3 regions of the Streptomyces sp. NTD107 genome follow, and region 2 is predicted to be linked to each of the others. Evidence: predicted binding sites of a transcription regulator. Region 2 holds the regulator's gene; each other region holds the start of a gene.
The links. Region 2 encodes HrcA, which represses chaperone genes, less so after heat shock. Its sites were predicted from a motif close to TTNGCACTCNGNNNNNCNGAGTGCNAA; they were not measured.

Region 1: AC5WRL_RS21495 (FmdB family zinc ribbon protein) is a predicted target of HrcA. The motif match lies at 6,352-6,378, and genes of this name have one in related genera.
Region 3: groL (chaperonin GroEL) is a predicted target of HrcA. The motif match lies at 2,371-2,397, and genes of this name have one in related genera.

Annotation. Positions count from the first base shown of each region.
Region 1 is NZ_JCAJZV010000011.1:131,250-140,907, reverse strand. It holds gene moaC (cyclic pyranopterin monophosphate synthase MoaC) at 1-419, opposite strand, end outside; gene glp (molybdotransferase-like divisome protein Glp) at 416-1,726, opposite strand; gene galU (UTP--glucose-1-phosphate uridylyltransferase GalU) at 1,719-2,633, opposite strand; gene AC5WRL_RS21505 (5-formyltetrahydrofolate cyclo-ligase) at 2,688-3,317, shown strand; gene AC5WRL_RS21500 (penicillin acylase family protein) at 3,429-6,143, opposite strand; gene AC5WRL_RS21495 (FmdB family zinc ribbon protein) at 6,388-6,771, shown strand; gene AC5WRL_RS21490 (S-methyl-5'-thioadenosine phosphorylase) at 6,768-7,601, shown strand; gene AC5WRL_RS21485 (hypothetical protein) at 7,832-8,371, shown strand; gene mscL (large conductance mechanosensitive channel protein MscL) at 8,453-8,986, shown strand; gene AC5WRL_RS21475 (organic hydroperoxide resistance protein) at 9,010-9,429, opposite strand; gene AC5WRL_RS21470 (MarR family winged helix-turn-helix transcriptional regulator) at 9,548-9,658, shown strand, end outside.
Region 2 is NZ_JCAJZV010000006.1:352,940-362,597, reverse strand. It holds gene AC5WRL_RS15650 (ribonuclease Z) at 1-469, opposite strand, end outside; gene AC5WRL_RS15645 (histidine triad nucleotide-binding protein) at 483-842, opposite strand; gene AC5WRL_RS15640 (S41 family peptidase) at 886-4,044, opposite strand; gene AC5WRL_RS15635 (sodium-dependent transporter) at 4,178-5,719, shown strand; gene AC5WRL_RS15630 (methionine/alanine import family NSS transporter small subunit) at 5,716-5,826, shown strand; gene AC5WRL_RS15625 (16S rRNA (uracil(1498)-N(3))-methyltransferase) at 5,905-6,651, opposite strand; gene dnaJ (molecular chaperone DnaJ) at 6,648-7,790, opposite strand; gene hrcA (heat-inducible transcriptional repressor HrcA) at 7,791-8,807, opposite strand; gene AC5WRL_RS15610 (MBL fold metallo-hydrolase) at 8,998-9,658, shown strand, end outside.
Region 3 is NZ_JCAJZV010000003.1:142,952-152,609, reverse strand. It holds gene AC5WRL_RS08265 (Dabb family protein) at 114-509, shown strand; gene groL (chaperonin GroEL) at 618-2,243, opposite strand; gene AC5WRL_RS08255 (cold-shock protein) at 2,609-2,812, opposite strand; gene AC5WRL_RS08250 (MoaD/ThiS family protein) at 3,224-3,502, opposite strand; gene thrC (threonine synthase) at 3,499-4,809, opposite strand; SAM riboswitch class I at 4,826-4,965, opposite strand; gene AC5WRL_RS08240 (glucosyl-3-phosphoglycerate synthase) at 5,230-6,198, shown strand; gene AC5WRL_RS08235 (alpha,alpha-trehalose-phosphate synthase (UDP-forming)) at 6,423-7,919, shown strand; gene AC5WRL_RS08230 (serine hydrolase domain-containing protein) at 7,947-9,242, opposite strand; gene otsB (trehalose-phosphatase) at 9,374-9,658, opposite strand, start outside.

The DNA.
Region 1 (9,658 bases), on a different contig from region 2:
GAGATCACCGCGCCCGGGTCCACGGCCTTCACCATGTCCACCACGGTCAGCGCCGCCACCGACACCGCCGTCAGCGCCTCCATCTCCACCCCCGTACGGTCCGTGGTGCGCACCGTCGCCGCGATCTCCACCGCGTCGTCCGCCACCGTCAGCTCCACCGTCACCCCCGACAGCGCCAGCGGATGACACAGCGGGATCAGCTCCGGGGTGCGCTTGGCGCCCATGATGCCCGCGATCCTGGCCACCGCCAGCGCATCCCCCTTGGGCACCCCCGCGCCGCGCAGCAGCGCCACCACCTCGGGCGACACCCGTACCCGGCCGGTGGCCCGCGCCGTGCGGGCGGTGATCTCTTTGGCGCTGACGTCCACCATCCGGGCCGCGCCCGACGCGTCCAGATGGGTCAGATGAGGGCTGCTCATGAGGAGCTACCGTACTCCTGCGCCTCCCCGCCCAGCGGCACCACCGTCAGCTCCGCCCCACACGCCGCGGCCGTGGCCGCCTCCGGGATCTCGATCAGCGCGTCGGCGCGGGCCAGCGCCGCCAGCAGATGCGAGCCCGCGCCGCCCACCGGCCGCACCGTGCCCAGCCGTTCGCCGGGCACCGGCGGCGTGTAGGCGCCGCGCAGATACTGCCGCCGGCCGGCCGGCGAGGTCAGCGGCGCCGCGCACTCCAGCCGCGCCCGCACCCGGGGCCGCTCCACCCGCGCGTGCCCGGCCAGCGCCCGCAGCGCCGGGCGCACGAACAGCTCGAACGACACGTACGAGCTGACCGGATTGCCGGGCAGCGCCAGCAGCGGCACCCGCTGCCTGCCGACCAGCCCGAAGCCCTGCGGCTTGCCCGGCTGCATCGCCAGGCGCCGGAACTCCACGCTGCCGCGCAGCGCCTCCTTCACCACGTCGTACGCGCCCACGCTCACCCCGCCGCTGGTGATCACCAGATCGGCGCGCGAGAGCTGGTCCTCCAGGGCGGCCCGCAGCCGCTCCGGCTCGTCCGCGACGGTGGCCGCCCGGTACGCGGCGGCCCCGGCGGCGCGGGCGGCGGCGGTGAGGGTGAAGCTGTTGGAGTCGTGGATCTGCCCGGGGCGCAGCGCACTGCCGGGGGGTACGAGTTCGCTGCCGGTGGACAGCACCACGACGCGCGGGCGCGGCCGTACCTCCACCGTGGCCCGGCCGACAGCCGCCAGCAGCCCCAGCTGCGGCGGCCCCAGCACGGTGCCGGCCGCCAGCGCGAGGGTGCCGGCCGCCGCGTCCGAGCCGCGCGCGCGGATGTGCGCCCCGCGCTCGGCGGGCCGGTGCACCCGTACCCGCGCCCCCTCCGCCACCCGCCCGGCCGGCATCGCCGCCACCGGGCCGCCGCCGAGCCCGCCGTCCGTCCACTCCACCGGGACCACCGCCTCGGCGCCCGGCGGCAGCGGCGCGCCGGTCATGATCCGGGCGGCCTGCCCCGGCTGGAGCGCCGGAAGTTCCGCGCCGCCGCCCGCCGCGATGTCGGCGACCACCGCGAGGCGGGCCGGCCGCTCGGCGGTGGCGGCGGCGATGTCGGCGCAGCGCACCGCGTACCCGTCCATCGAGCTGTTGTCGAACGGCGGCAGCGCGGTGGGGACGGTCACGTCCTCGGTCAGCACGCAGCCGTCCGCCTCCAGCAGCGGCAGGGCGATCGGGTCCAGCGGGCGGACCGCCCGCAGAATGTCGGCAAGGTGGTCATCGACCGACCACAGGTCACTCAAGTGCCCGCATCTCCTCGTTGACATAGGTCTTCAGCCAGGTCCGGAACTCGGGCCCGAGGTCCTCACGTTCGCACGCGAGCCGGACGATGGTGCGCAGATAGTCGGCGCGGTCGCCCGTGTCGTAGCGGCGGCCCTTGAACACCACCCCGTACACCGGGCCGCCGGTCACCTCCGAGGTGGCCATCGTCTGGAGCGCGTCGGTCAGCTGGATCTCGCCGCCCCGCCCCGGCGGGGTCTTGCGCAGCACCTCGAAGACGCCGGGGTCGAGGACGTAGCGGCCGATGACGGCGAGGTTGCTGGGGGCGTCCGCCTGGTCGGGCTTCTCCACCAGGTCGGTGACCCGGTGCACCCCGTCCTGCCCGGTGGATTCGACGGCGGCGCAGCCGTAGAGGTGGATCTGGGACGGGTCGACCTCCATGAGCGCGATGACGGAGCCGCCGCGCTCCTCCTGGACGGCCGTCATCCGGGTGAGCAGCGGGTCGCGCGGGTCGATGAGGTCATCGCCCAGCAGCACGGCGAACGGCTGGTCGCCGACGTGCGGGGCGGCGCACAGCACGGCGTGGCCCAGGCCCTTGGGGTCGCCCTGCCGCACGTAGTGGATGGCGGCCAGGGCGGTGGACTCCTGCACCCGGGAGAGCCGGTCGAGGTCGCCCTTGCGGCGCAGCGCGTCCTCCAGCTCGTAGTTGCGGTCGAAGTGGTCTTCGAGGGGACGCTTGTTGCGCCCGGTGATCATGAGGACGTCGGTGAGGCCGGCGCTGGTGGCCTCCTCCACGACGTACTGGATCGCCGGCTGGTCGACCACCGGCAGCATTTCCTTCGGGGTGGCCTTGGTCGCGGGGAGAAACCGGGTCCCGAGCCCGGCGGCGGCGATGACAGCCTTGCTGATCCGGGGGCGAGGTGATGTCATGCCCGTCACTTTATCCAGCTAGTGTGCTTGGACCCTTTACGCGAGGATGACGAAATGGATCATGTCGCAGGGACCGCACGGACCGCGCGGGACGGCAAGCGGGTGGTGCGCCGCGATCTGCTCGCGGTACGCGCCGCGCTCGGCGCCGACGAGGTGACCCAGGCCGCCGCGGAGCTGGCCGCCCAGGCGCTGGGCCTGCCGGAGCTGGCGGCGGCCCGCACGGTCGCCGCGTACGTGTCGGTCGGCCACGAGCCGGGCACCGGCGCGCTGCTGGACGCGCTGCGCGAGCGCGGCGTACGGGTGCTGCTGCCGGTGCTGCGGGAGGACGACGACCTGGACTGGGGCGCGTACGAGGGCCCCGGGTCACTGGTGGAGACGGAGCGCGGCGGCCGGATGCGGCTGCGCGAGCCGGGCGGGGCACGGCTGGGCCGGGAGGCGGTGCTGGCGGCGGACGTGGTGCTGCTGCCCGGGCTCGCGGTGGACGCGCGCGGGGTACGGATGGGGCGCGGCGGCGGCAGCTACGACCGGGTGCTGGCGCGGCTGGCCGGCGCGGGGGCCGATCCGGCGCTGGTGGTGCTGCTGTACGGGCACGAGGTGGTCGGCGAGCTGCCGGTGGAACCGCACGACCGGCCGGTACGGGTGGCGGTCACCCCCGAGGGCGTACACCGCTTCCCGCCGCGCTGAGCGGCGGCCGGGCGGCAACGACGGCGGGGCGGGGCGAGCCGGGGCGGCAACGACGGCGGGGCGGGACCGGCTCGTACCGGTACCGCCCCGCCCGCCGCGTTCAGTACGGCCTCACTCCCCGCTTTGGCCGCCACCCGCCGCCGGGGTCAGGGTGAGCGTGTCCCGGGTACGTTCGGCCACCGCCTCCGCCGTCGACGGCCACGGCAGGAACTCGCCGCGCGCCCACATCCCCGTCTGGTCGGTGTAGTTCTCGTGGTACGCGTGCCCCGAGGCGCCCGACAGGTTGATCCACAGCGAATCGTCGAAGTCCGCCAGCGACACGATCATCCGCATGGACGGCACCCACGTCGTCTCGTAGCCGCCCGCCGCGTTCCAGCCGGTGGCGTTGACCGCGTCCGCGCCGCCCGACAGGTTCCACGGCCCGCGGTTGAGCATCCAGCGCAGCGGGCCCGGGCCCTCCTCGCCGAGGGTCTGGTTGGTGAGCGTCAGCTGGTGCAGCCGCCCCCAGCTCCAGGTGTCGATGTCCTTGCCCAGCTTCGCGGTCAGCTCCCAGCGGGCATCGCGCAGGGCACGCGCCAGCAGCTCGTCGCGGTCGGTGGCGGCCGGCTCCGTACGGGTGGCCGGGGTCGTCCACCAGTCGCTGTCGGGCTCCTCGATCAGGTTGCCCACCACCTCGAACCAGCGGTCACCGCCGTCCGGCCACGCCGAGTCCGGGGAGCGCTCGCCGCACTCGGTCTGGAACAGCGTGTCGCCGTTGGCGTCCTCCAGCGGCGCCGAATCGTCGGCCGGGCGCACCCGCAGGCACTGGCCCTCCACCCGCAGCTCCTTGGGGAGCTTGTGGCCGAAGGCGAGCTGGAGCATGTTCGCCCACACCGCGTTGTAGTAGGCGGCTGCCGCCGAGTCGGAGTCCTGGCTGTAGTCCCAGCCCTCCAGCAGCTGCTGCGCCTCGCGGACGTAGGGGTCGGAGATGTCGATGTCCAGCAGGTAGGGCACCAGGACCCGCGCCATCTCGTTGCTGTTGTCCAGCTGGATGGACTGCATGTCGCCCATCGAGATCTTCCCGCCGTCCTCGATCTTCGACACCAGCAGATCCTCGATGCGCTGGCTGCGGGTGCCGTAGCTCCAGTCCTCGGTGAGGAAGTGGTCGTAGCCGGCCGGGTCGATGACGGCCTGGTTGGCGGTGACGATGTAGCCGCGCTCGGGGTTCAGCTCCCAGGGCAGCTCGTCGGCCGGGATGTAGCCGGTCCAGTCGTAGGCCGAGTCCCAGCCGGGCGCGGGGTAGCGGCCGTCGCCCTTGCCGCGTACCGGGATCTTGCCGGGCGCCTGATAGCCGATGTTGCCGGCGGTGTCGGCGTAGATCATGTTCTGCGCCGGGACGGCGAAGTCGGCGGCGGCGGCCCGGAAGTCGTCGAAGGTCGCGGCGGTGTTGAGGCCGAAGACGGCGTCCATGGTGTTGGACGGCTCCAGCGCGGTCCAGGTGAGGGAGACGGCGTAGCCGTTGCCGCGGTCCGGGGCGCCCGACTCCACGGGCGCGGTCTGGCCGGTCTCGGCGAACTCGTCGTGCCGGTCGGAGACGATCGGGCCGTTCTCGGTGGACCGTACGGTGATCTCCCGGTCCTCGCCGCCCGCGACCTTGATGATCTCGGTACGGGTCTCGTACGGCTTCTGCTCACCGTCGCGCAGATAGTTGCCGTCGCTGAGCTTTTCCAGCCGCAGATCGGTCACATCCGCGCCCAGGTTGGTGAAGCCCCACGCGATGTCCTCGTTGTGGCCGATCACCACGCCCGGCATCCCGGAGAAGGTGAACCCGGACACCTCGAACGGGCACTCCTCGCTCACCTCGTTGCAGTACAGCCCCATCTGGTACCACACGGACGGCAGCGCCGGCCCCAGGTGCGGGTCGTTCGCCAGCAGCGGCAGCCCCGTCGTCGTGTACTGCCCCGACACCACCCACGAGTTCGAACCGATGCCACTGCCCGCCGGACCCAGCAGCGCCGGGATCGCGTCCAGGGTCGCCGACAGCGCGCCCAGCTGCGTGGTGACCCCGTCCACCGCGTCATCGGCGGACGACCCGCCGTCCGGCGATGTGGAGCCGGAACCGTCCGCACCGTCACCGATCGTCTCGACGATCGGGTTGTGCCGGTCGTACGGGTACTCCGGGTACAGCTCCTCGATCTGCTCCGGGCTCAGCCGCCCCGCCAGCAGCGACCGGTCGACCTCGTCCTCCATGTTGCCGCGCAGATCCCAGGCCATGGCCTTCAGCCACGCCACCGAGTCCACCGGGTCCCACGGCTCGGGCGTGTAGTCGTTGAGGAAGCCGAGCGCCGCGTACTCCACCGACAGATCCGCGCCGGAACGCGACCCCAGATACGCGTTCACGCCCTCCGCGTACGCCTCCAGGTACGCCTTGGTCTGCGGCGCCAGCTCCTCGTCGTACTCCTGCTGGGCCACCTGCCGCCACCCCAGGGTGCGCAGGAACGCGTCCGTCTCCACCTGCCCGTCGCCGAACATCTCCGAGAGCCGGCCCGAGGTCAGATGCCGGCGGACATCCATCTCCCAGAACCGGTCCTGGGCATGCACGAAGCCCTGGGCGCGGAAGAGGTCATCAGCGGTGTCGGCGTACAGGCGCGGGATGCCGTTCGCGTCCCGCTGCACGGTGACCGGGCCACTGAGCCCGTCGATTTCTATCTCCCCGGACACCTGCGGGTAGGACGCCCGCACGGTGCTCACGGTCCAGAACGCGCCGTACCCCAATCCGGACAGGACGATCAGTACGACAGCGATCACGAACACGCGGAGGCGCCGCGAGGGCTTCTTGGCGGGCATCTGTGTCCTTCACAGGCCAGGTAAGCGGATGGAAGCAACCATAGACATACGGCCACTGGGGTGAGCCTACGGGGAGTCACCCGCCGCGATGGTCTGCGTCATAAGGGGGCGAAGCGCGCTCGGCGGGCGCTGCCGGGTGCCGGTGGCGCCGGTCGGCGGGGGTCGGCAGTGGACTTCCGTACCCGGAATGTTGCACGATGGACCGTCGTTAGCACTCGGTGGAGAAGAGTGCCAGGAGGATCACGTGCCGACGTATCAGTATCAGTGCACCGCATGCCAAGAGGGCCTTGAGGTGGTGCAGAAGTTCACCGATGACGCCCTGACCGAGTGCCCGAGCTGCCAGGGGCGGCTGAAGAAGGTGTTCTCGGCGGTCGGCATTGTCTTCAAGGGCTCCGGCTTCTACCGCAACGACAGCCGCAACAGCTCCTCCAGCAGCAGCCCGGCGGCGTCCTCGGCGCAGAAGGCGGACGGCGGCGGCAAGACGGAGAAGAAGGCGGGCTCCGACGCGGGCAGCGGCAGCACCCCGGCCGCCACCTCGTCGTCCTCGTCGTCGTCCTCATCGCCGTCGTCGACCACGTCGACCGCCGCGTCCTCGTCGTCGTCATCCGCCGGCAGCTCCGCCGCATGAGCGCCGCCGCCGCGGAGATCGGCGTCATCGGAGGGTCCGGCTTCTACTCCTTCCTGGACGATGTGACCGAAGTCACCGTCGAGACGCCGTACGGGGCGCCAAGCGACTCCCTTTTCCTCGGCGACATCGCCGGCCGCCGGGTGGCGTTCCTCCCCCGGCACGGCCGCAAACACGGCCTGCCCCCGCACCGGATCAACTACCGGGCGAACCTGTGGGCACTGCGCTCACTGGGCGTACGCCAGGTCCTCGGCCCGTGCGCGGTCGGCGGACTGCGCCCCGAGTACGGGCCCGGCACGCTGCTGGTCCCCGACCAGTTGGTGGACCGCACCAAGAGCCGGCGGCAGACCTACTACGACGGCGAGCAGCGACCGGACGGCCGAGTGCCGAACGTCGTGCATCTGACGTTCGCCGACCCCTACTGCTCCACCGGCCGCCGGGCGGCGCTGGCCGCCGCCCGAGGGCGCGGCTGGGAGCCGGTGGACGGCGGCACGCTGTGCGTGATCGAGGGGCCGCGCTTCTCCACCCGCGCCGAATCGCGCTGGCACGCGGCGCAGGGCTGGTCGGTGGTGGGCATGACCGGCCACCCGGAGGCGGTGCTCGCCCGGGAGCTGGAGCTCTGCTACACCTCGCTGACCCTGGTCACGGACCTGGACGCGGGCGCGGAGAGCGGCGAGGGCGTCTCGCACGCGGAGGTGCTCGAAGTCTTCGGCCAGAACATCGGCCGGCTGCGCGAGGTGCTCTTCGACGCGGTGGCGGCGCTGCCGGCGGAGCGCGACTGCGGGTGCGGGACGGCGCTGCTGGGACAGGATCCGGGCATCGAGCTGCCCTGACTCACTCCTGTGGGTGACGAAGTTATCCACAGCCCCGGAGTTGTCCACAGCCCGCGGCAGGTTCTTGCGAAGGCGGCCAGAGTGGCCGCATGACACGGACGACACCCACACCCCCCTCTCGCACTTCCCACACTCCCTTCGCTGCCCCCACCGCGACCGCCCCCACCCCGACTGTCCCCACCGCGACTGTCCCTGCCACGGCCGCCACCGGCACCTCGACCCGCCCGGTGGTGCCGGAGTTCGCCCCACTGCGCCCGCGCGCCCGGCGGTTCGGGCTGCGGCGGATCGTACGGGGCCGGGGCCGCGCGCTGGCGGCGGCGCTCGCGGTGGCAGCGGCCACGCTGGCGATGGCGCTGCCCGGCGATGGACCTTCGGGCCGCCGGGCCGATCCGCTGACGGTGCCGGTCGCCGACGCCCGGGAGGGCCCGGGGACGCCGGCGGCGGAGCCCCGTACCGAGCGGCTCGTCTCGGCGGCGGTCCGGATCGCCGACGCGGAGGTCGTACGCCTGCTGGAGCCGGGCGACGAGGTGGACGTCCTGGCCGCCGACCCCGGTACGACGGACCCGGCCCGGGTGGTCGCCCATCGGGCCCGGGTGTCCGAGATCCCGGCCGCCGCCGACCCGGAGACCCGCCCGGCCCGCCCGTCCCCGTCCCTGTCCCCGCCCCTGTCCGGCGAGGGCGCGCTGCTGGTGCTGTCGGTCTCCCCCGGCACGGCGGCCGAACTGGCCGGTGCGGCGGCTGGATCACAACTGGCGGTATCCCGATGGTAGTTCGAACCGATTGGACACGGAATGCCATTGTGGTGCACCGTGCGGGGTCCGACGCGGATCTCACCCCAGAAGGACAGTGCAGTGAGCGAGACCAAGGGAATCCTGAGCGGATTCAAAGAATTCCTGATGCGCGGGAATGTCATCGAGCTGGCGGTGGCGGTCGTCGTCGGCGCCGCGTTCACCGGGATCGTCAACTCGGTGGTCGACGGAGTGATCAATCCGCTGATCGGCGCGTTCGGGACGCAGGACCTGGACCAGTACGTGCTGTGCCTGACGGGGGACTGCGACACGGCCGGCGGGGCCGCGATCCGCTGGGGGTCGGTGCTGACGGCCTCGCTCACCTTCCTGATGACCGCCGCCGTCGTCTACTTCCTGATGATCATGCCGATGAACCGGTTCAATGCCCGCCGGGCGGCGAAGACCCCGGTGAGCGAGGTGCCGGCCGCCAAGACCGAGCTGGACATCCTCATGGAGATCCGCGACGAGCTGATCGCCCAGCGCACCGCCGGGAACCCGTTGGGGGCGCCTGCGCTGGTCGGCCAGCGCGCCGCCCCCAACGGCTCGGACCCGGGCGCGGATCCGCAGCGGCCCTCGGACGGCCCCGGCACCCGCTGACCCGGGGCGGGCCCGCCGCCCGCCTACTCCACGACGAGCTGGACCTCGATGTTGCCCCGGGTGGCCCGGGAGTACGGGCACACCTGGTGCGCCTGGGCCACCAGCTTCTCGCCCCGCTCGCCGGAGAGCGCGTCGGGCAGTTCGACGCGCAGCACCACGGCGAGCCCGAACCCGCCGCTGCCGTCGTCGGACTTGCCGATGCCGACCTCGGCGGTGACGGACACCTCGCTGGTGTCGACCTTCTCCTGGCGGCCCACCGCGCCCAGCGCGCTGGCGAAGCAGGCGGCGTAGCCGGCGGCGAACAGCTGCTCGGGGTTGGTGCCCTTGCCGCTGCCGCCCAGCGCGGGCGGCGGGGCCAGGGTGAGGTCGAGCTGACCGTCGGAGCTGACGGCCCGCCCCTCACGTCCGTTGGCGGTCGCGATCGCGGTGTACAGCGGTTCCATGACGGTCTCCCTCATCCATGTCACTGTCGGCCGACTCTCTTCTCTCCCCAACCTAAGCACACAACTAAGTTGTGCACAACTAAAACGCGGACGAGGCACCCCCGGTATGGTGGAGAACATGACCACCGAGCCCACCACCACATCACCCAGCCGGCCGCAGCGGCCACCGGGCGAGGGCGAATTCCTGCGACTGCACCACCAGATCTGCTTCTCCCTGCACGCCGCGTCA
Region 2 (9,658 bases):
GGCGGCCGTCCGGCTCCACCAGCCGGTAGCCGAACGACTCCACCGGATGCGACAGCCGGGCCGCCGAGAGCGTGAAGCGCGGCCCCGCGTCCAGCACGCCGTCCGCCCGCACCGGGTGTTCCTCGATGACGGCCCGCTCCTGATAGGCCGTCGCGTACCGCAGCCGCTCGAAGTACACCTGGCCACTGGCCGGATAGTGCGCGCGGACCGGATGCGGCACGCCGTCGCCGTTGATCCGCTGGATCACCCCGGCCAGCCCCAGCGCGTGGTCGCCGTGGAAGTGGCTGATACAGATCCGGGTCAGCTCGGTGGCGGACACCCCGGCGTGCGTCATCTGCCGCTGGGTGCCCTCCCCCGGGTCGAACAGCAGCCCTTCGCCGTCCCAGCGCAGCAGATAGCCGTTGTGGTTGCGGCGCCGGGTCGGCACCTGGCTTGCGGTGCCGAGGATCACCAGTTCGCGTACGGACATGCCGGCCGCCCCGTTACCCGGGCGGCCACTCGAAGCCGCGCCCGCCCAGCACATGGGCGTGCACGTGGAAGACGGTCTGCCCGGCGCCCGCGCCGGTGTTGAGCACCACCCGGTAGCCGCCGGCGTCGATGTGCTCCTGCGCCGCGACCGCCGCCGTCTCGCGCAGCACATCGGCCGTCAGCTGCGGGTCGGCGGCGGCCAGCGTGCCCGCGTCGGGATAGTGGGCGCGCGGCACCACCAGCACATGGGTGGGCGCCTGCGGGTTGATGTCCCGGAAGGCGACCGTCGTCCGCGTCTCGCGGACGACGGTCGCCGGCACCTCACCGGCCACGATCTTGCAGAACAGGCAGTCCGCCTGGGCTTCTCCCGCCATCGCCGGGCTCTCCTCGGTGCGTTGGTCGTCGGTCCCCCGGATGCTACCGGGAGCGCCCGGGGACCCGCGGCGGTACGGACGCGGGCCGCTGCGCGAGCGCGGCGAGCACGTGCCGTACGCCCTCGGCCAGCTGCGGATCGGCGCCGGAGACCCAGTCCTGCGGGCGGCGCACCACCTCGATGTCCGGGTCCACGCCGTGGTTCTCCACGCCGAAGCCGAAGCCGCCGTCCAGCCAGGAGGCGAACGAGGGCTGGGTGGCCTGGGTGCCGTCCGCCAGCCGGGGCAGGCCGCCGAGCCCGATCAGCCCGCCCCAGGTGCGTACCCCGATCACCGGGCCGAGGCCCAGCAGCCGTACCGCCGCGTTGATCTTGTCCCCGTCCGAGCCGGAGAACTCGTCGGCGAGCACGGCGAGCGGGCCGCGCGGGGCGTGCGAGGGGTAGGTCTCGGGCTCGCCGAGCCGGGGGAACTCCCAGCCGAGCACCCGCCGCGCCAGCCGCTCGGCCACCAGCTGGGAGGTGTGGCCGCCCCGGTTGCCCCGGACATCCACCACCAGCCCCTCGCGCGCGGTCTCCAGCCGCAGGTCCCGGTGCAGCTGCGCCCAGCCGTCGCCCATCATGTCCGGGATGTGCAGATAGCCGAGCCGGCCCCCCGACAGTTCGGCGACGGCGGCGCGCCGCCCGGTCACCCAGTCGTGGTAGCGCAGCGGCTCCTCATCGGGCAGCGGTACGACCACGGGGTGCCGCAGGGGGCCGCCGTCGGCCGGGCGGACGGTCAGCTGTACGGGCTGCCCGGCGGTGCCGGCCAGCAGCGGTGCGGGGCCGGTCGCCGGGTCGACGGGGTGGCCGTCCACCGCGGTGATGGTGTCGCCGACGCGGACGGCGACGCCGGGCGCGGCCAGCGGGGAGCGGGCGCGCGGGTCGGAGGGTTCGGCGGGCAGCACCCGGGCCACTTGCCAGCGGCCGTCCTCGCGGCGCACCAGGTCGGCGCCGAGCAGGCCCTGCGGGCGGGCCGGCCGCACGGCGGCGGGGATGACGTAGGCGTGCGAGGCGCCGAGTTCGCCCTGCACCTCCCACAGCACGTCCACCAGGTCGCTCTGGCTGCCGATCCGGTCCAGCAGCGGCCGGTAGCGGTCCAGCTGGGCGGCGTAGTCGACGCCGGCCAGGTCGGCGCGCCAGAACCGCTGCCGCATCAGCCGGCCGGCCTCGGCGTACATCTGGTGCCATTCGGCGGCGGGGTCGACGGTGAGCCGGATCCGGGACAGCTCGGGGGTCTGCTCCGGGTCCCCGTCGCCGGTGAGCGGCAGGACGCGCAGGCCGTCGCCGGTGCGCAGGACGGCGCGCCGCCCGTCGCCGCTGACGGCGTAGTCGGCGACCCCGGTGGCGAACTCCTCGGCCGCCGCCCCGTCCGCGCCGTCCAGCGCGAAGCGGTGCAGGGTCAGTTCGGGGCGGGGCGGTTCGCCCAGGCTGATGTAGGTGCCGTCGAAGCCGGTGACGGGGTGGGAGAGCCACAGCACACCGCCGTCGTAGGCGCGCAGTGCGCCGTACCGTCCGGCGGGCACCGGGAAGGGCTCCACCCGCTGGTCCAGGCCCGCCGTGTCCACCCGGACCTCGGTGCCCCCGGATGCGGGCCCCGGCTGCACGGGGCCGAGCGGCGAGGGCACGTCGGCGGCCAGCGTCAGCAGATGCGGCCGGGCGGCCACAGGGAAGGAGACCTCGAAGACATGGGAGTCGTAGACGGGTTCGAAGCTGCGTTCGGAGAGGAACGCGAGATGCCGGCCGTCGTGGGTGAAGGCGGGCGCGTAGTCGCGGAAGCGCAGCGGGGTGGCGTCGATGACGGTGGTGTCGGCGAGCCGGGCGAGCTTGAGGTGCTGGAGCGGGCGGGGCCCGGGGTGGGACCAGGCCAGCCACGCCGAGTCCGGGGAGAAGACCGGCCCGCTGACCGGGCCGTGCGGGCCGCGGTCCAGCTCCCGTACGGTGCCGGCCGCGAGATCGGCGAGCAGCAGCCGGCCGTCGTGGGTGGCGAGCGCGGCGCGGCTGCCGTCCGGGGCGACGGCCAGTTCCACCACCCGGCCGAGTTCGCCGGCGCCGATCAGGGTGGGCGGGGTGTGGTCGTCCTCCGGCCCGAGGGGACGTACGGCGAGGGCGTCCTCGCCCGGCGCGTCGGTGATCCACAGCGCGCGGTCGCCGGCGATCCGGGCCAGCCTGGCGTGCTCGCCGGGTGCGGCGGCCAGCGCCCGGACCGGGCCGCGGCCGTGCGGCAGCAGATGCAGGGCGCCCCGGGTCTCCACCAGGCTGGCGGCTCCGGTGTGGTCGGGGGCGGCGGCGGTGAGGTGGTCGGCGGCGGCCGGGTGCTGGACCCGGCGCCCGGTACGCGGCCCGCCCAGCGTGATCTCCGGGCGGCGTGGCGCGGTGCCCGCCGCCAGATCGTCCAGCAGCCACAGTTCGCCGTACGCGGCGTAGGTCATCCGTACGCCGTCGCCGGCCGCCTGCCGGGCGTAGGCGCCGCCGAGCGGGGTGTGCCGGCGCAGTTCCGCGCCGTCGGGTCGGGAGGAGTACAGGGCGCCGGTGCCCTCGTGGTCGGAGAGGAAGGCGATGCGGTCGCCGTGCCACAGGGGGTACTCGATGTTCCCGTCGAGGTCTTCGTGGACGCGGACGAACGCGCCGTCGCCGGCCCGGTCGATCCACAGCTTGCCGGCCGAGCCGCCCCGGTAGCGCTTCCACGAGGCGGCGTCGCCGCGCCCCAGCCGCCCGGGGCGCAGCAGGACCGCGCCGTCCGGCCCGTACGCCGCGAAGCCGGCCGGGCCGTACGGGAGGGTACGGGGCGGGCCGTCGCCGTCCGCCGGTACGGCGTGGGCCCAGGTCCAGGCGAAGTGCGGGCGGCCGGCCGCGCTGACCACCAGTACCTCGTCGGGGCCGCACCAGCCGCGTACCGAGGTGGTGCCGTGGCCCCACCAGGTGAGCCGCCGGGCCGGGCCGCCGTCGATCGGCGCGACGTAGACCTCGGGGGTGCCGTCCCGCCAGGAGGTCCAGGCGACCCGGCGGCCGTCGGGGGATATCCGGGGGTGGTCGGCGGGGGCGTGGTCCGCGCTGATCCGCCAGGCCCGGCCGCCGTCGAGTGCGGCCACCCACACATCGTCCTCGGCGACGAAGGTCACCAACTCGCCGTACACATGCGGAAATCGTGCGTAGAAAGGCTTGCTCATCCACCGGACCGTAGCCCTCCGCCGCCTTCCTGTCACCAGCGTCCGTCCCGCTGGCTGAACAGCGAATGCCGTACTTTGATCACACTGGTACGGTTCGCGCAGTTGGACAAGCACAATAAAGGACGCTCACCACATGACCGACCAGCCGCCTCGCGAACAATGGGGAACCCGCCTCGGGTTTCTCATGGCCGCGATCGGGTCAGCCATCGGACTGGGAAACATCTGGCGATTCCCCAAAGTCGCCTTTGACAACGGCGGCGGATCCTTTCTGCTGCCTTATCTCATCGCGCTGCTCACCGCCGGAATTCCCCTGCTGATCCTCGAATACACGATCGGTCGCAAATACCGCGCCTCGCCCCCCGCCGCACTGCGCGCGCTGTACCGCCCCACCCAGTTCATCGGCTGGTGGCAGGTGGCGATCTGCTTCGTCATCGCCTCCTACTACGCCGTGATCCTGGCCTGGTCGCTGCGCTATGTCGGATTCTCCTTCACCAAGGCGTGGGGAGACGATCCCAGCTCCTTCTTCAGCAACGACTTTCTGAACGTCGCCGACGAGCCGGGCACCATCGGCGCGTTCGTGCCCGGCGTGGCCTGGCCGCTGATCGCCATCTGGATCGTCGTGCTGGTCATTCTGGGCCTCGGCGTGCGGCGCGGCATCGAACGCGCCAACAAGATCTTCATTCCGCTGCTGGTGTTCTTCTTCGGCGCCCTGGTCATCCGCGCGGTGACCCTGCCCGGCGCGGCGGACGGACTCAACGCCCTCTTCCAGCCCGACTGGGGTGCCCTCACCAACGGCGGCGTGTGGGTGGCCGCCTACGGACAGATCTTCTTCTCGCTGTCCATCGGCTTCGGCATCATGATCACCTACGCCTCGTACCTCAACCGCCGCTCCGACCTCTCCGGATCGGCGATGGTGGCCGGGTTCGCCAACAGTTCCTTCGAGATCCTGGCCGGCATCGGCGTCTTCGCGGCGCTCGGCTTCATGGCCGGGCAGGCCGGGGTCGGCGTCCACGAGGTGGTGAGCGGAGGGGTGGGGCTCGCCTTCATCGCCTTCCCGCAGATCATCTCCGAGATGTGGTTCGGCCAGGTGTTCGGCGTGCTGTTCTTCGGCTCGCTGGTGATCGCCGGGCTCACCTCGCTGATCAGCATCGTGCAGGTCATCGTGGCCGCCGTGGAGGACCGTACCGGCGTCAGCCGCACCAGGGCGGTGCTGGCGGTGGGCGGCGCGACGGCCGTGGTCTCCGTGGTGCTGTTCGCCACCGACGGCGGGCTGTACTTCCTGGACGCCGCCGACAACTTCATCAACCAGTACGGCATCGCGCTGGCCGCTCTGGTGCTGCTGATCATGGTGAGCTGGATCGCCCGCAAACTGCCGATGCTCCAGGCGAACGCGGACGCCACCTCGGCGATCCTGCTCGGCCGCTGGTGGAAGATCTGCCTGGGCGTCATCACCCCGATCGTGCTCGGCTGGATGATGGTCGACAACCTGGTCCGCAACATCAGGGAGAACTACGAGGAGCTGCCGACCTCCTTCCTGCTCTACGCGGGCTGGGGCGTGGCACTGGCGGCGCTGCTCGCCGGGATCGTGCTCGCCCTCGTCCCCTGGCGCCGGCCCAGCCCGGCGCTCACCGACGACACCGACCCTGACCTGCTGACGAAGGGGGATCCGCGATGACCACCGGAGCCATCATCATGATGACCGTCGCCATGGTCATCGTCTGGGGCGGCATGATCGGCGCGATCATCAAGCTCACCCGGCACCCGGACACCCCGGACGACTGATCGCGACCGGCACCGTGACGCACCGAGGCCGCCGTCCCTTCCAGGACGGCGGCCTCCGGCATGCGCGACCGTTGCCGGTCAGCCCCAGCGCCCGGTCCGGGTCAGCAGCAGCGCCGCCGCCGCCGTCCCCGCCGTGGAGGTACGCAGCACGGTGGGCCCCAGCCGGTACGGCCGCGCCCCCACCGCCGCGAACGCCTCCAGCTCCTGCGGCGCGACCCCGCCCTCCGGGCCCACCACCAGGACGATGTCGCCCCCGGCGGGCAGCGCGGCACCGGCCAGCGGCTCGGTGCCCGACTCGTGCAGCACCCCGGCGAACGCCGCGTCCGCCAGCAGCCGGGCCACCGCCGCCGTCGTCATCGGCTCGGGGATCTGCGGGATCCACAGCCGGCGCGACTGCTTGGCGGCCTCGCGCGCCGTCGCCCGCCACTTGCCGAGCGACTTCGTGCCGCGCTCGCCCTTCCACTGCGTGACGCAGCGGGCGGCCGACCAGGGCACAATCACATCCACACCGGTCTCGGTCATGGTCTCCACGGCCAGCTCGCCGCGATCACCCTTCGGCAGCGCCTGCACCACCGTGATCCGGGGGGCGGGCGGCGGCTCGGCGCGTACCGCGTCCACCGCCACCACCAGCCGGTCCTTGCCCTCGACGGCCGCGACCGTACCCAGCGCCCCGGTGCCCGCGCCGTCGGTGAGCACGATCTCCTCGCCGGCCCGCAGCCGCCGCACCGACACCGCGTGCCGGCCCTCGGCGCCGTCCAGCGTGAGGGCGGAACCAGCCGCCACCCCCGCCAGCGGCGCGTCCGTCACAAAGACCGGCGCCGTCATGTGCGGCCGTTGAAGGCGTCTTTCAGGCGCGAGAAGAGCCCCTGCTGCCCCGGCTGAAACTGACCGAGCGGACGCTCCTCGCCCCGGAGCTTCGCCAGCCGCCGCAGCAGCTCCTCCTGCTCGGGATCGAGCTTCGAGGGGGTCTGCACCTCGACGTGGACGATCAGATCGCCCCGCCCGTTGCTGCGCAGATGGGTCACGCCCCGGCCGTGCAGCGGAATCGACTGCCCGGACTGGGTGCCCGGCCGGATGTCGACCTCCTCCGTGCCGTCCAGCGTCTCCAGCGGCACCTTGGTGCCCAGGGCCCCCGCCGTCATCGGAATGGTCACCGTGCAGTGCAGATCGTCACCGCGCCGCTGGAAGACCGGATGCGCGGTCTCCCGGATCTCCACGTACAGGTCGCCGGCGGGCCCGCCGCCCGGGCCGACCTCGCCCTCGCCCGCCAGCTGGATCCGGGTGCCGTTGTCGACACCGGCCGGGATCTTCACGGTGAGCGTGCGCCGCGACCGTACCCGGCCGTCGCCCGCGCACTCCGGGCACGGGGTCGGAACGACCGTGCCGAACCCCTGGCACTGCGGGCACGGCCGCGAGGTCATGACCTGCCCCAGGAACGAGCGGGTGACCTGCGAGACCTCGCCCCGGCCCCGGCACATGTCACAGGTCTGCGCGGAGGTCCCGGGGGCCGCCCCCTCACCGTTGCAGGTGTTGCACACGGTGGCGGTGTCGACCTGGATCTCCTTGGTGGTGCCGAAGGCCGCCTCCTTGAGGTCGATCTCCAGCCGGATCATGGCGTCCTGGCCGCGCCGGGTGCGGGACTTCGGGCCGCGCTGCTGCGCGGTGCCGAAGAACGCGTCCATGATGTCGGAGAAGTTCCCGAAGCCGGCCGCGCCGCCGAAGCCGGCCGCGCCCGCCCCGCCGCCGGGGCCCATCGGGTCCCCGCCGAGGTCGTACATCTGTTTCTTCTGCGGATCGGAGAGCACCTCGTACGCGGTGTTGATCTCCTTGAACCGCTCCTGCGTCTTGGGGTCCGGATTCACATCCGGATGCAGCTCCCTCGCCAGCCGGCGGAAAGCCTTCTTGATCTCGTCCTGTGAGGCATCACGCTGCACGCCCAGGATCGCGTAGTAGTCCGTCGCCACTTAATTCTCCGCGAGGATCTGTCCGACGTACCGTGCCACTGCGCGCACCGCTCCCATCGTTCCGGGGTAGTCCATGCGGGTCGGTCCGACCACGCCCAGTTTCGCGACCGCCTCGTTACCGGAACCGTAGCCGACCGCCACGACCGATGTGGAGGTCAGCCCCTCATGAGCGTTCTCATGCCCGATGCGCACGGTCATACCCGTGTCCTTGGCCTCGCCGAGCAGCCGGAGCAACACCACATGCTCCTCCAGCGCCTCCAGCACCGGCCGGATCGTCAGCGGGAAGTCCTGGCCGAACCGGGTCAGATTGGCGGTGCCGCCAATGACCAGCCGTTCCTCGGTCTCCTCGACCAGGGTCTCCAGCAGGGTGGACAGCACCGTGGAAACCGTGCCCCGGTCCTCGTTGTCGAACGACTCGGGCAGGTCCTGCACCAGCCTGGGCACCTCGGCGAAGCGCTCCCCCACGATCCGGCTGTTCAGCCGGGCCCGCAGATCGGCCAGCGAGGTCTCCCCGAACGGCGCCGGGCAGTCCACCATGCGCTGCTCGACCCGCCCGGTGTCGGTGATCAGCACCAGCATCACCCGGGCCGGCGCGAGCGACAGCAGCTCGACGTGCCGCACCGTGGAGCGGCTCAGCGAGGGGTACTGCACCACGGCGACCTGCCGGGTGAGGGTGGCCAGCAGCCGTACCGTACGGCCCACCACGTCGTCGAGGTCGACGGCGCCCTCCAGAAAGCTGGAGATCGCGCGCCGCTCGGCGGCGGTCAGCGGCTTCACGTCGGCGAGCTTGTCGACGAAGAGCCGGTAGCCCTTGTCGGTGGGCACCCGCCCGGCGCTGGTGTGGGGCTGGGCGATGTAGCCCTCCTCCTCCAGCGCCGCCATGTCGTTGCGCACCGTCGCCGGGGACACCCGGAGGTTGTGCCGCTCCGTCAGCGCCTTGGAGCCGACCGGCTCCTCGGTGCCGACATAGTCCTGGACGATGGCTCGCAGCACTTCCAGCCTGCGTTCACTGAGCATGCAGCGACACCTCCCGTCCGGCCGCGTTTTCCGTAAGTGCCGTCCTGGCACTCATCCACTCCGAGTGCCAATCCCTGGTCCAGTGTACGGCCGGGTAGCAAGGCCAGGGAAAGCGCGACCGCCCGACGGTATCGCGGGTGTGGCCCCGTAAGGCAGAGCATGCCCCGCTCCGTGACGTTAACTTCGCAGGATGGAGACCACTTGGGAAGAGCTGGCACCGGGTGTGCTGCGGATCCGGCTGTCCGGCTGGGACGAGACGGTGGGGGCGATCGCCGGGGCGCGCGGCCTGCTGCTGATCGACGCGGGGCCGTCCCCGGCCGTCGCCGGGGAGATCCGGGCGGAGCTGCGCGGGCTGCTGGGGCTGCCGGTGCGGTGGGTGGTGCTGACGCATCCGCATTTCGATCATGCGCTGGGGGCGGGCGGTTACCCCGGGGCACGGGTGTACGGAACGGTGGGCGATCCGGTGGAGCTGGCGGCGGACGCGGTACGGCACGGGATGCCGGAGCACGAGGCCGCGGAGGGGGCGGCGGCGCTGTCGCGGGTACGGGCGCGGCCGGTGGAGGAGAAGCTGACGCTGTATCTGGGCGGCGGCCGGACGGTGACCCTGGTGCCGCTGGGCCCGGCCCACAGCCGCTCCGATGTGGCGGTGAAGGTGGACGACATCGTCTTCTGCGGCGACCTGGTGGAGGAGTCGGGCGAACCGCAGGCGGGCCCCGACACGGATCTCGCCGCCTGGCCGGCGGCCCTGGACCGGCTGCTGGAGCTGGGCGGGCCCGGGGCGCGCTATGTACCGGGGCACGGCGCGGTGGTGGACGCCGCGTTCGTACGTGCCCAGCGCCAGGCTCTCGCCG
Region 3 (9,658 bases), on a different contig from region 2:
CCTACCGCCCTGCCCTACCTGACCGTCCGAGCAATTGAACTCGTAGGTTCATTTTTTCAAACCAACTGGTACGCTCCGGGGAAACGCCGGCCCGCACCCCCGGAAGGGGCGCCATGTTTGTTCACGTACTGCGATTCGCCTTCAAGGACAGCAGCACCGAGGAGGAGAAGGAGCGGGCCCTGACCCTGCTGCGCCGCACCGCCGCCCTGGACTCCGTGTCGTTCTCGGCCGTCGGGCAGGATCTCGGCGACCCCGCCGAGGGCTTCACCCACGCCTTCACCGTGGCGATCGAGGATCTGGCGGCGCTGGAGCGCTACATGCACGACCCGGAACATCTGGCCGGCGACCCGGAGATCCTGCCCCATCTGGCGCGGCTGGCCCGGGTGGATCTGTCCGACGACCCCGACCCGGGTCTCGGCGCCAAGCTGGTGGAGCTGCACGAGGCCAAGCTCGCGAAGTACCCCGAGTGGGCCGCGCTGCTGGACAGCGTCCCGGACGTCCGGGTCTGACGGGCCGTCCGTACCCGCTCAACGGCCGAGGGCGGCACCCGGGACCGTGAGGTCCCGGGTGCCGCCCTCGGCGCTACGGCTGTTGTGCCTGGTCGAGCGGGGCAGAACTCAGAAGTCCATGCCGCCCATGCCACCGGTCGGGTCGCCGGCCGGGGCCGCCGCCTTCTCCGGACGGTCCGCGATGACAGCCTCGGTGGTGAGGAACAGCGCCGCGATGGAGGCGGCGTTCTGGAGCGCGGAACGGGTGACCTTGGTCGGGTCGGGAATCCCGGCCGCCAGCAGGTCCACGTACTCGCCGGTCGCGGCGTTCAGACCGTGACCCTGCGGCAGGTTGCGGACCTTCTCGACCACGACGCCGCCCTCAAGGCCGGCGTTGACCGCGATCTGCTTCAGCGGGGCCTCCAGGGCGAGCTTGACGGCGGCAGCGCCGGTCGCCTCGTCACCCTCCAGGTCCAGCTTGTCCAGCGCGGAGGACGCCTGGAGCAGGGCCACGCCGCCACCGGCGACGATGCCCTCCTCGACGGCGGCCTTCGCGTTGCGCACCGCGTCCTCGATGCGGTGCTTGCGCTCCTTCAGCTCCACCTCGGTGGCGGCACCGGCCTTGATGACGGCCACGCCGCCGGCCAGCTTCGCGAGGCGCTCCTGGAGCTTCTCGCGGTCGTAGTCCGAGTCGGAGTTCTCGATCTCGGCGCGGATCTGGTTGACCCGGCCCTGGACCTGGTCGCTGTCGCCCGCACCGTCGACGATGGTGGTCTCGTCCTTGGTGATGACGACCTTGCGGGCGCGGCCCAGCAGGTCGAGACCGGCGGTCTCCAGCTTGAGGCCGACCTCCTCGGAGATGACCTGGCCACCGGTGAGGATGGCGATGTCGGTCAGCATGGCCTTGCGGCGGTCACCGAAGCCGGGCGCCTTGACGGCGACGGACTTGAAGGTGCCACGGATCTTGTTGACGACCAGCGTGGACAGGGCCTCGCCCTCGACGTCCTCGGCGATGATCAGCAGCGGCTTGCCGGCCTGCATGACCTTCTCCAGCAGCGGAAGGAGGTCCTTCACATTGCCGATCTTGGAGTTGGCGATGAGGATGTACGGGTCCTCAAGCTCGGCCTCCATCCGCTCCATGTCGGTGGCGAAGTAGGCGGAGATGTAGCCCTTGTCGAAGCGCATGCCCTCGGTGAGCTCCAGCTCAAGCCCGAAGGTCTGCGACTCCTCGACGGTGATGACGCCTTCCTTGCCGACCTTGTCCATGGCCTCGGCGATCAGCTCGCCGATCTGGGTGTCGCCGGCGGAGATGGAGGCGGTGGAGGCGATCTGCTCCTTGGTCTCGACCTCCTTGGCCTGACCCAGCAGCGCCTCGGAGACCTTCTCGACGGCCGCCTCGATGCCCCGCTTCAGGGCCATCGGGTTGGCGCCGGCGGCGACGTTGCGCAGCCCCTCGCGAACCAGGGCCTGAGCCAGCACGGTGGCGGTGGTCGTACCGTCACCCGCGACGTCGTCGGTCTTCTTGGCGACCTCCTTGACCAGCTCGGCGCCGATCTTCTCGTAGGGGTCCTCCAGCTCGATCTCCTTGGCGATGGAGACACCGTCGTTGGTGATCGTGGGGGCGCCCCACTTCTTCTCCAGAACGACGTTGCGGCCCTTGGGACCGAGCGTGACCTTGACGGCGTCGGCGAGCTGGTTCATCCCGCGCTCAAGGCCGCGCCGCGCCTCCTCGTTGAACGCGATGATCTTGGCCATGTGAAGGGGTCCTCCCAGATAACGGGGTGGATTGCTCCGAGGACCGCGCCGGCGCCCGCGACGGACGGCCGTACGCCCAGCGGTTCCTTGCCCCGCCTGGCTCACGACCTCACCGAACCGGTCTCTTCTGTCACTCTCACCCTCAGAGTGCTAACGCAATGATTAGCACTCTCCCCTTGAGAGTGCAAGCAGTCCGCCCGCAGGGCGTCCTTGCGGGGCGGTGGTCGGGCGACGGGACGGGCGCAAGCGCCTTGGCGTTGTCGCAGGTGGCAGGGGGCGCACGTGCCGGGGCCCGCACCCATGCGCTGATACGCGCTGGGTGCGGGCCCCGGTTCGCCGGCTGCGGTGGTAGTACGGTCGGCGCTTCAGACGGTCACCCGGACCATGTCGGCCTGGGGCCCCTTCTGTCCCTGCGAGATCTCGAACTCGACCCGCTGCCCCTCTTCCAGGGTGCGGTAACCGTCCATCTGAATCGCGCTGTAGTGGACGAACACATCCGCACCACCGTCTACCGCGATGAAGCCGTATCCCTTCTCCGCGTTGAACCACTTGACGGTGCCCTGAGCCATTCCAAACTCCCCATGTTGCTGGCCCTTTCGCGAGACCGCACTTCGCGGGCCCGGGTCAGACCGGAACGCGTCGACCGCCGCTGAATGTATCTGGACGGACGCCCTGTGCAACAGGCCATTGAGCAGAGAATTATTGGAGCGCCCAAACGGGCAAATTGCGCAAAATAGAGTAAAGCTGAATCTTTCTCGCCCGCCTTATCGCGCCAATCCGGCAATTGGTGCAGCGAATTTCCGCGCGTTTTCGTCGAGAAGTGTCGCGAATTCATATGCGGCTGGCATCGGACGGGCCAGCACGGCGCGTGACCCACTCTATCGCCCCGGAAACGCCCAACCGCCCCGAAGCGGGCAGCTCCGGGGCGGTTGTTGAAAATGTGATGAAGCGTGGACCGGGGTGACCGGGGTGGAGTGCCGTCAGCAGCCTCCGGCCACCGCCGGAATGATGGAGACGCCCGCCCCGTCCGGCGTGGCGGTGTCCAGGCCCTCGGCGAAGCGCACGTCGTCGTCGTTGACATACACATTCACAAAACGCCGCAGTCTGCCCTCGTCGTCCAGCACCCGGGCGGCGATCCCCTGGTGGTTGCTCTCCAGATCGGCGAGTACGTCGCGCAGCGTGCCGCCGTCGGCGGAAACCTCCGACTTGCCGTCGGTGTACGTGCGCAGGATGGTCGGGATTCGGACAGTCACACTCATGCGAGGCCAGCCTCTCGGAAAGCGTCCAGATTCGGGCGGATGATGGCGGTGGGTCCGGTGGTCGGCGCCACCGCGTCCAGGGTCTTCAGGCCGTCGCCGGTATTCAGTACGACCGTGGTGAGTTCCGGATCCAGTTGCCCGGATTCGATCAGCTTGCGGGTCACGCCCACCGTCACGCCGCCCGCCGTCTCGGCGAAAATGCCCTCGGTGCGGGCGAGCAGCTTGATGGCGTCCACGATCTGCGCGTCGGTCACGTCCTCGACCGCGCCGCCGGTGCGCCGGGCGATGTCCAGGACGTAGGGGCCGTCGGCCGGGTTGCCGATGGCCAGGGACTTGGCGATGGTGTCCGGCTTCACCGGCCGCACCACATCGTGCCCGGCCTTGAACGCCTGGGAGACCGGGGAGCAGCCCTCGGCCTGGGCCCCGAAGATCTTGTAGGGCTTCTCCTCGACCAGGCCGGTCGCGATCAGCTCCTTGAGCCCCTTGTCGATCTTGGTCAGCTGGGATCCGGAGGCGATCGGGATCACGAGCTGGTCCGGCAGCCGCCACCCCAGCTGTTCGGCGATCTCGAAGGCCAGGGTCTTGGAGCCCTCGCCGTAGTAGGGGCGCAGATTGACGTTGACGAAGCCCCAGCCCTCGCCGGCCGGGTCACCGATCAGTTCGCTGCAGAACCGGTTGACGTCGTCGTAGGTGCCCTCGATGCCGACCAGCTCGCCGCCGTAGACGGCGGCCATCACGATCTTCCCCTGCTCCAGGTCGTGCGGGATGAAGACGCAGGAGCGGAATCCGGCCCGGGCGGCGGCGGCGCCCACCGCACCGGCCAGATTGCCGGTGGAGGAGCAGGACAGGGTGGTGAAGCCGAAGGCGCGGGCGGCCTCCACGGCGTTGGCGACCACCCGGTCCTTGAAGGAGTGGGTGGGGTTCCCCGAGTCGTCCTTCACATACAGCTCGCCGGTGTGGCCCAGGGCGGCGGCCAGCCGGTCGGCCTTGACGAGGGGGGTGTCGCCCGGGTTCAGATTGGGCTTGGAGGCGACATCGGCCGGCACCGGCAGCAGCGGGGCGTAGCGCCAGATGCTGTGCGGTCCGGCCTCGATGGCGGCTCGTAGCGCTTCGGGGTCGCCGGTCGGCAGATCGTACGCGATTTCGAGTGGGCCGAAACAGGCTTCGCAGGCGAAGATCGGGCTGAGCGGGAACCGTTCCCCGCACTCCCGGCAGGAGAGCGCCACGGCGGGGCCGAGATCCACGGGGGATCCGGTGGCGCCGGCCGGCGCGGTGGGGGTGGAGGTGTGCGATGACAGCACAGGCATGGGTACGAGGCCCTTCTCCTCATCTTCCCCATGGCGGATTTCGCCACAGGACGGAATTGGCACCTTCCCCACCGGGAGCCTCGCATCGGTTACGAGACCGGCGGAAGGGTTGCCGGGGCTTCAACGGGCCGTTCCCTCTGCCCCTCTGGATGAGCGGTATTCGATTGTGTTCGCTTGACCGCGCAGCGTCCCCGATATGCGGAGGACACCTGCACTGTTCGAGACTGTAACGGACGCCCCGGACAATGGCTCGGGCCGTCCGATCCGCGAGACGAAGAGACGATGAGGAGACAGACATATTCTCGCCCGGACTGGGCACCACCGATAAGGGCCAAATCCTTCCATTGGTGATGGTCCCGATAGATCCGACCTACCTGACCTACCCGACTTATACGGTCGAAGCGAACAGGAGCGACATTCGTGCTGGAAGAGGCTGAGGAGTGGCTGAGCCGCCGGTCCTGGACTGCCGCTGACCGCTCGCTACGACGGCTGCTGGACGCGAAAGCCGCGGCCGGCCCGGCGGGCAGCGTCAGCGTCGTGCTTCCCGCGCTGAACGAGGAAGCGACCGTCGGCACCATCGTGGAAGCGCTACGCCGCGACCTGATGGAAACCGTCCCCCTGATCGACGAGCTGATGGTGGTGGACTCCGGGTCCACCGACCGCACCGGAGAGGTCGCCGCCGCGGCGGGGGCCAAGGTCGTCCACCGCGACGAGATCCTGCCCCGCATGCCCACCGTGCCCGGCAAGGGCGAGGTGCTGTGGCGCTCCCTCATGGCCACCAGCGGCGAGATCATCTGTTACGTGGACGCCGACCTGCGGGAGTTCGACTCCCGGTTCGTCTCCGGCATCCTCGGGCCACTGCTCACCGAGCCCGACGTGCACCTGGTCAAGGCCATGTACGACCGCCCGCTGGGCGACGCCCCGTCCGGCGCCCACCAGGGCGGCCGGGTCACCGAGCTGGTGGCGCGCCCGCTGCTCAACCTGCACTGGCCGCAGCTGGCCGGCGTCGTCCAGCCACTGGGCGGCGAGTACGCGGCCCGGCGCACCCTGCTCGAACAGCTGCCCTTCCCCGTCGGGTACGGGGTCGAGCTGGGCCTGCTCGTCGACACCCTGCACCTGGCCGGGCTGAACGCGGTCGGCCAGGTGGACGTCGGGGTGCGCAAGCACCGCCACCAGGACGGCCAGGCCCTGGGCCGGATGGCGGCGGCGATCATGCGCACCGCCCAGAGCCGGCTGCCGGGCCACGGGCCCGTCCCCGTACAGCAGGGCATCATGCAGTTCGAACGGCTGGCGGAAGGCGGCTTCTCCCCGCTCACCCACACGATCCACACCGAGGAACGCCCCCCGATGTCGACCATCCCGGAATACACGGCCCGCCAGGCCGCGTAGCCCCTGCCGGGCCGGAAAGGGCCGCGCCCGCACGGCGTGCGGGCGCGCCGGGGGTGAAGCCCCGGAGCCGGACCCGCCCGGGGCCGGGGCGTGGGCACACACCCGCGCCCCGGCTCCGCCCAGCGGGCCGGGAGCGGAGCACGGTCCCGGCCGGCGGAGGGCGGACACGCCGGGGGTGACCGGCGGCACGTTTGTGCGGGGGGCCGGGTGGCTAGGGTCGGGGCATGGGCGTTGCAGCAGCCTCCGAGGCATCTGAGGCATCCGAGGCACCTCCGGTTCTGGTCGCGTCCAACCGTGGCCCCGTCAGCTACACGCTCGCCGCCGACGGCAGCCTCACCCCCCGGCGCGGCGGCGGCGGAATGGTCTCCGGTCTTTCCGCCCTCGGCTCGGCCGCCGGCACCTGGGTGTGCGCGGCGCTCGGCCCCGCCGACCGCGAGGCCGCCACCCGGGCCGGCGCCGGCACCCTCGACCCCGCCGACACCGGCGGCCAGTCGGTACGGATGCTGGACATCCCCCCGGACATCTTCGACGCCGCCTACAACGGCATCGCCAACTCCGTGCTGTGGTTCGTCCATCACCTGCTCTACCAGACCCCGCTGGAGCCGGTGTACGACGCCGCGTTCGAGGCTCAGTGGGGCGGCTACGAGACGTACAACGCCGCCTTCGCCGACGCCCTCGCGGCCGAGGCAGCGCCGGGCGCGAGCGTCCTGGTGCAGGACTACCACCTGGCCCTCGTCCCCGCGCTGTTGCGCGAACGCCGCCCCGACCTGCGGATCGGGCACTTCTCGCACACCCCCTGGGCGCCCCCGGACCTCTACCGGGTGCTGCCCGACGCCGTCGCCCGGCAGGTGCTGCTCGGCATCCTGGGTGCCGACCGCGCCGCGTTCCTGACCCGGCGCTGGGCCCGTGCCTTCGCGGACTGCTGCGCCGAACTGCTCGGCGCCGAGGTACGGGAGGTGCCGGAGGCCGGCACCGGCGCGGACGCCTTCACCGTCACGTACGGCGGCCGTACCACCCGGATCGGCGTCCACGGGCTGGGCGCGGACGGCGACTTCCTGCGCGAGCGCGCCCACCGGCCCGATGTCGACGAGCGGCTGGCCGCGCTCCGTACCCAGGTCGGGGACCGCGCCACCATCGTGCGCGTGGACCGCACCGAGCTGTCCAAGAACATCATCCGCGGGCTCCTCGCCTACCGGCGGCTGCTCACCGAACACCCCCAGTGGCTGGGCCGGGTGGTGCAGGTGGCCTTCGCCTACCCCTCCCGCCAGGACCTGGCCGTCTACCGCGACTACACCGCCGAGGTGTCCCGGGTCGCCGAGGGCATCAACGCCGAGTTCGGCCGGGGCGACTGGACCCCGGTGGTGCTGCACGTCAAGGACGACTTCGCCCGCTCACTCGCCGCCTACCGGATGGCGGACGTGGCCCTGGTCAATCCGATCCGCGACGGCATGAACCTGGTCGCCAAGGAGATCCCGCTGATCTCCGAGCAAGGCTGCGCGCTGGTGCTGTCCCGGGAGGCGGGCGCCGCCGCCGAACTCGGCGCGGACGCCCTGCTCGTCAACCCCTACGACATCGCCGGCACCGCCGAGGCCCTGCACCGCGCGCTCACCATGGACCCGGCCGAACGGCGGTCCCGGGCCGGCCGGCTGGCCGCCGCCGCCACCGCGCTGACCCCGCGCGACTGGTTCCTGGCCCAGGTCGAGGCCCTGCGCACGCCCTGACCCGGGCGCCCTGGCCATCGCGACCCGTCAGTTCTTCGTGCCGCACACCGCCCGGTTCACCAGGTCGATGCCCGCCTGGAACTGTTCATGCGCCTTGTCCTGGTCGTCCAGCCACAGGGTGTACTCGGCCGCCGCCGCCGAATAGCGGCCGTCCACGCTCACCCCGGCCTCCGAGACGCTGCCGAACGAGGTGCCGCCGTGGAACCACAGCCCACCGTCCGCGCAGCGGTCCGCCGACGCGCCGTCCACCGGACGCCACGCGAGGCCCAACCCGTACCCGGCCCCCGGCGCGAAGTCCTCGGCGGGCACGGTCTGCTTCATCAGCTCCAGGGTGCCGGGCTCCAGCAGTTCGCCGCCCAGCAGCGCCCGCAGGAAGGCGTTCATGTCCCCGGTGGTGCTGATGATGGCGCCGTCCGCCCCGGCGTCCGCCATGAGCGAGGTGTCGGTCAGCTCCTCCCGGCCCGGGAACTGCATGTATCCGGTGGCCGTGGGCTGCGGAACATACGCGGAGGTACCCGGGGTGAGCGTGTGCCGCAGCCCCAGCGGCTCGATGATCCGCTCGTGCACCTCCTGCTCCCACGGGTGCCCGGTCAGCTTCTCGATGATCATCCCGGCGAGGATGTAGTTGGTGTTGGAGTACGACCACCGGGTCTCGCCCCGCGGGTCGCCGGCGTCCGGCAGCCAGCCCGGCGCCTCGGTCATCGCCAGCGCCACCTTCTCCTCGGCGCTGCTGGTGCCGAAGCGGGTCTCGCGGTAGTTCTCCGGGGTGAACTGATCCAGGTCGGAGAGGAAGAGAATGTCCGTGTAGTTGGCGAGGCCGCTGGTGTGCCGCAGCAGATTGGTGACGGTGATCCGACCGCCGTCGTTGCCGTTGCCGGTGACCACGCCCGGCAGCAGTTCCTCCACCGTGTCGTCGAGCGACAGCTTGCCCTCGTCCACCAGTTGGAGCGTCACCACGGAGACGAAGGTCTTGGTGTCCGAACCGATCCGGTAGTACGCGTTCTTCGGCACCTCGCCCTGCCGCTCCAGATCATCGACCCCGGCCCGGGCGGTCCGGTGCCGGCCGGCCGCGTCGACCGACTCCGCCGTGACCCCGGTGGCCCCGGCCGCGACCACGGCCTCCGCGTCCCGCTGGAGCCGGCCGCCGTCGCCGTCGCCGTGCTGCTCGGCGGCCCCGGCCATCGCCCCGCCGCCCGGCGCCAGCAGCGCCACGGCGGCGATCGCCCCGAGCCCGGTGGCGGCGAGCCCCGCCCGGGTCCACACCGTCCGCCGGGACGTCCCGCTGTTGCTCCTGCCACTGCCGCCGTTGAACACCGCACCCATCTCCCGACTCCGTTCCGTGAAGGTCACTGCACCAAACGTTACCGAGGGTCACTGACATTCACGAGCCGGAAGGCCCCCCGACCGGGGGTGGGGCCAGCCCCACCCCCGTCCCCCGGCCGGCTGACCGTACGTCAGCCGATCGCCGCCGCAAGGGCGGACAGCAGCGCCGCCACCCCGCCGGGGCCGTCCACCGTCAGATCGGTGACCGCCGCCAGCTCCGCGACCTCCGTACTGCCGCTGCACAGCCGCACCCCGGGGACGCCCTCCTCGCGGAGCTTGGCCACCGCGTCGAAGGCCGCCAGATCGCCGAGATCGTCGCCCCCGTACAGCACCGCCGAGGCGCCGGTCCCGGCCGCCAGCCGGGTCAGCGCCGCGCCCTTGTCGGTCCCGGGCGGCCGTAGCTCCAGTACGAACCG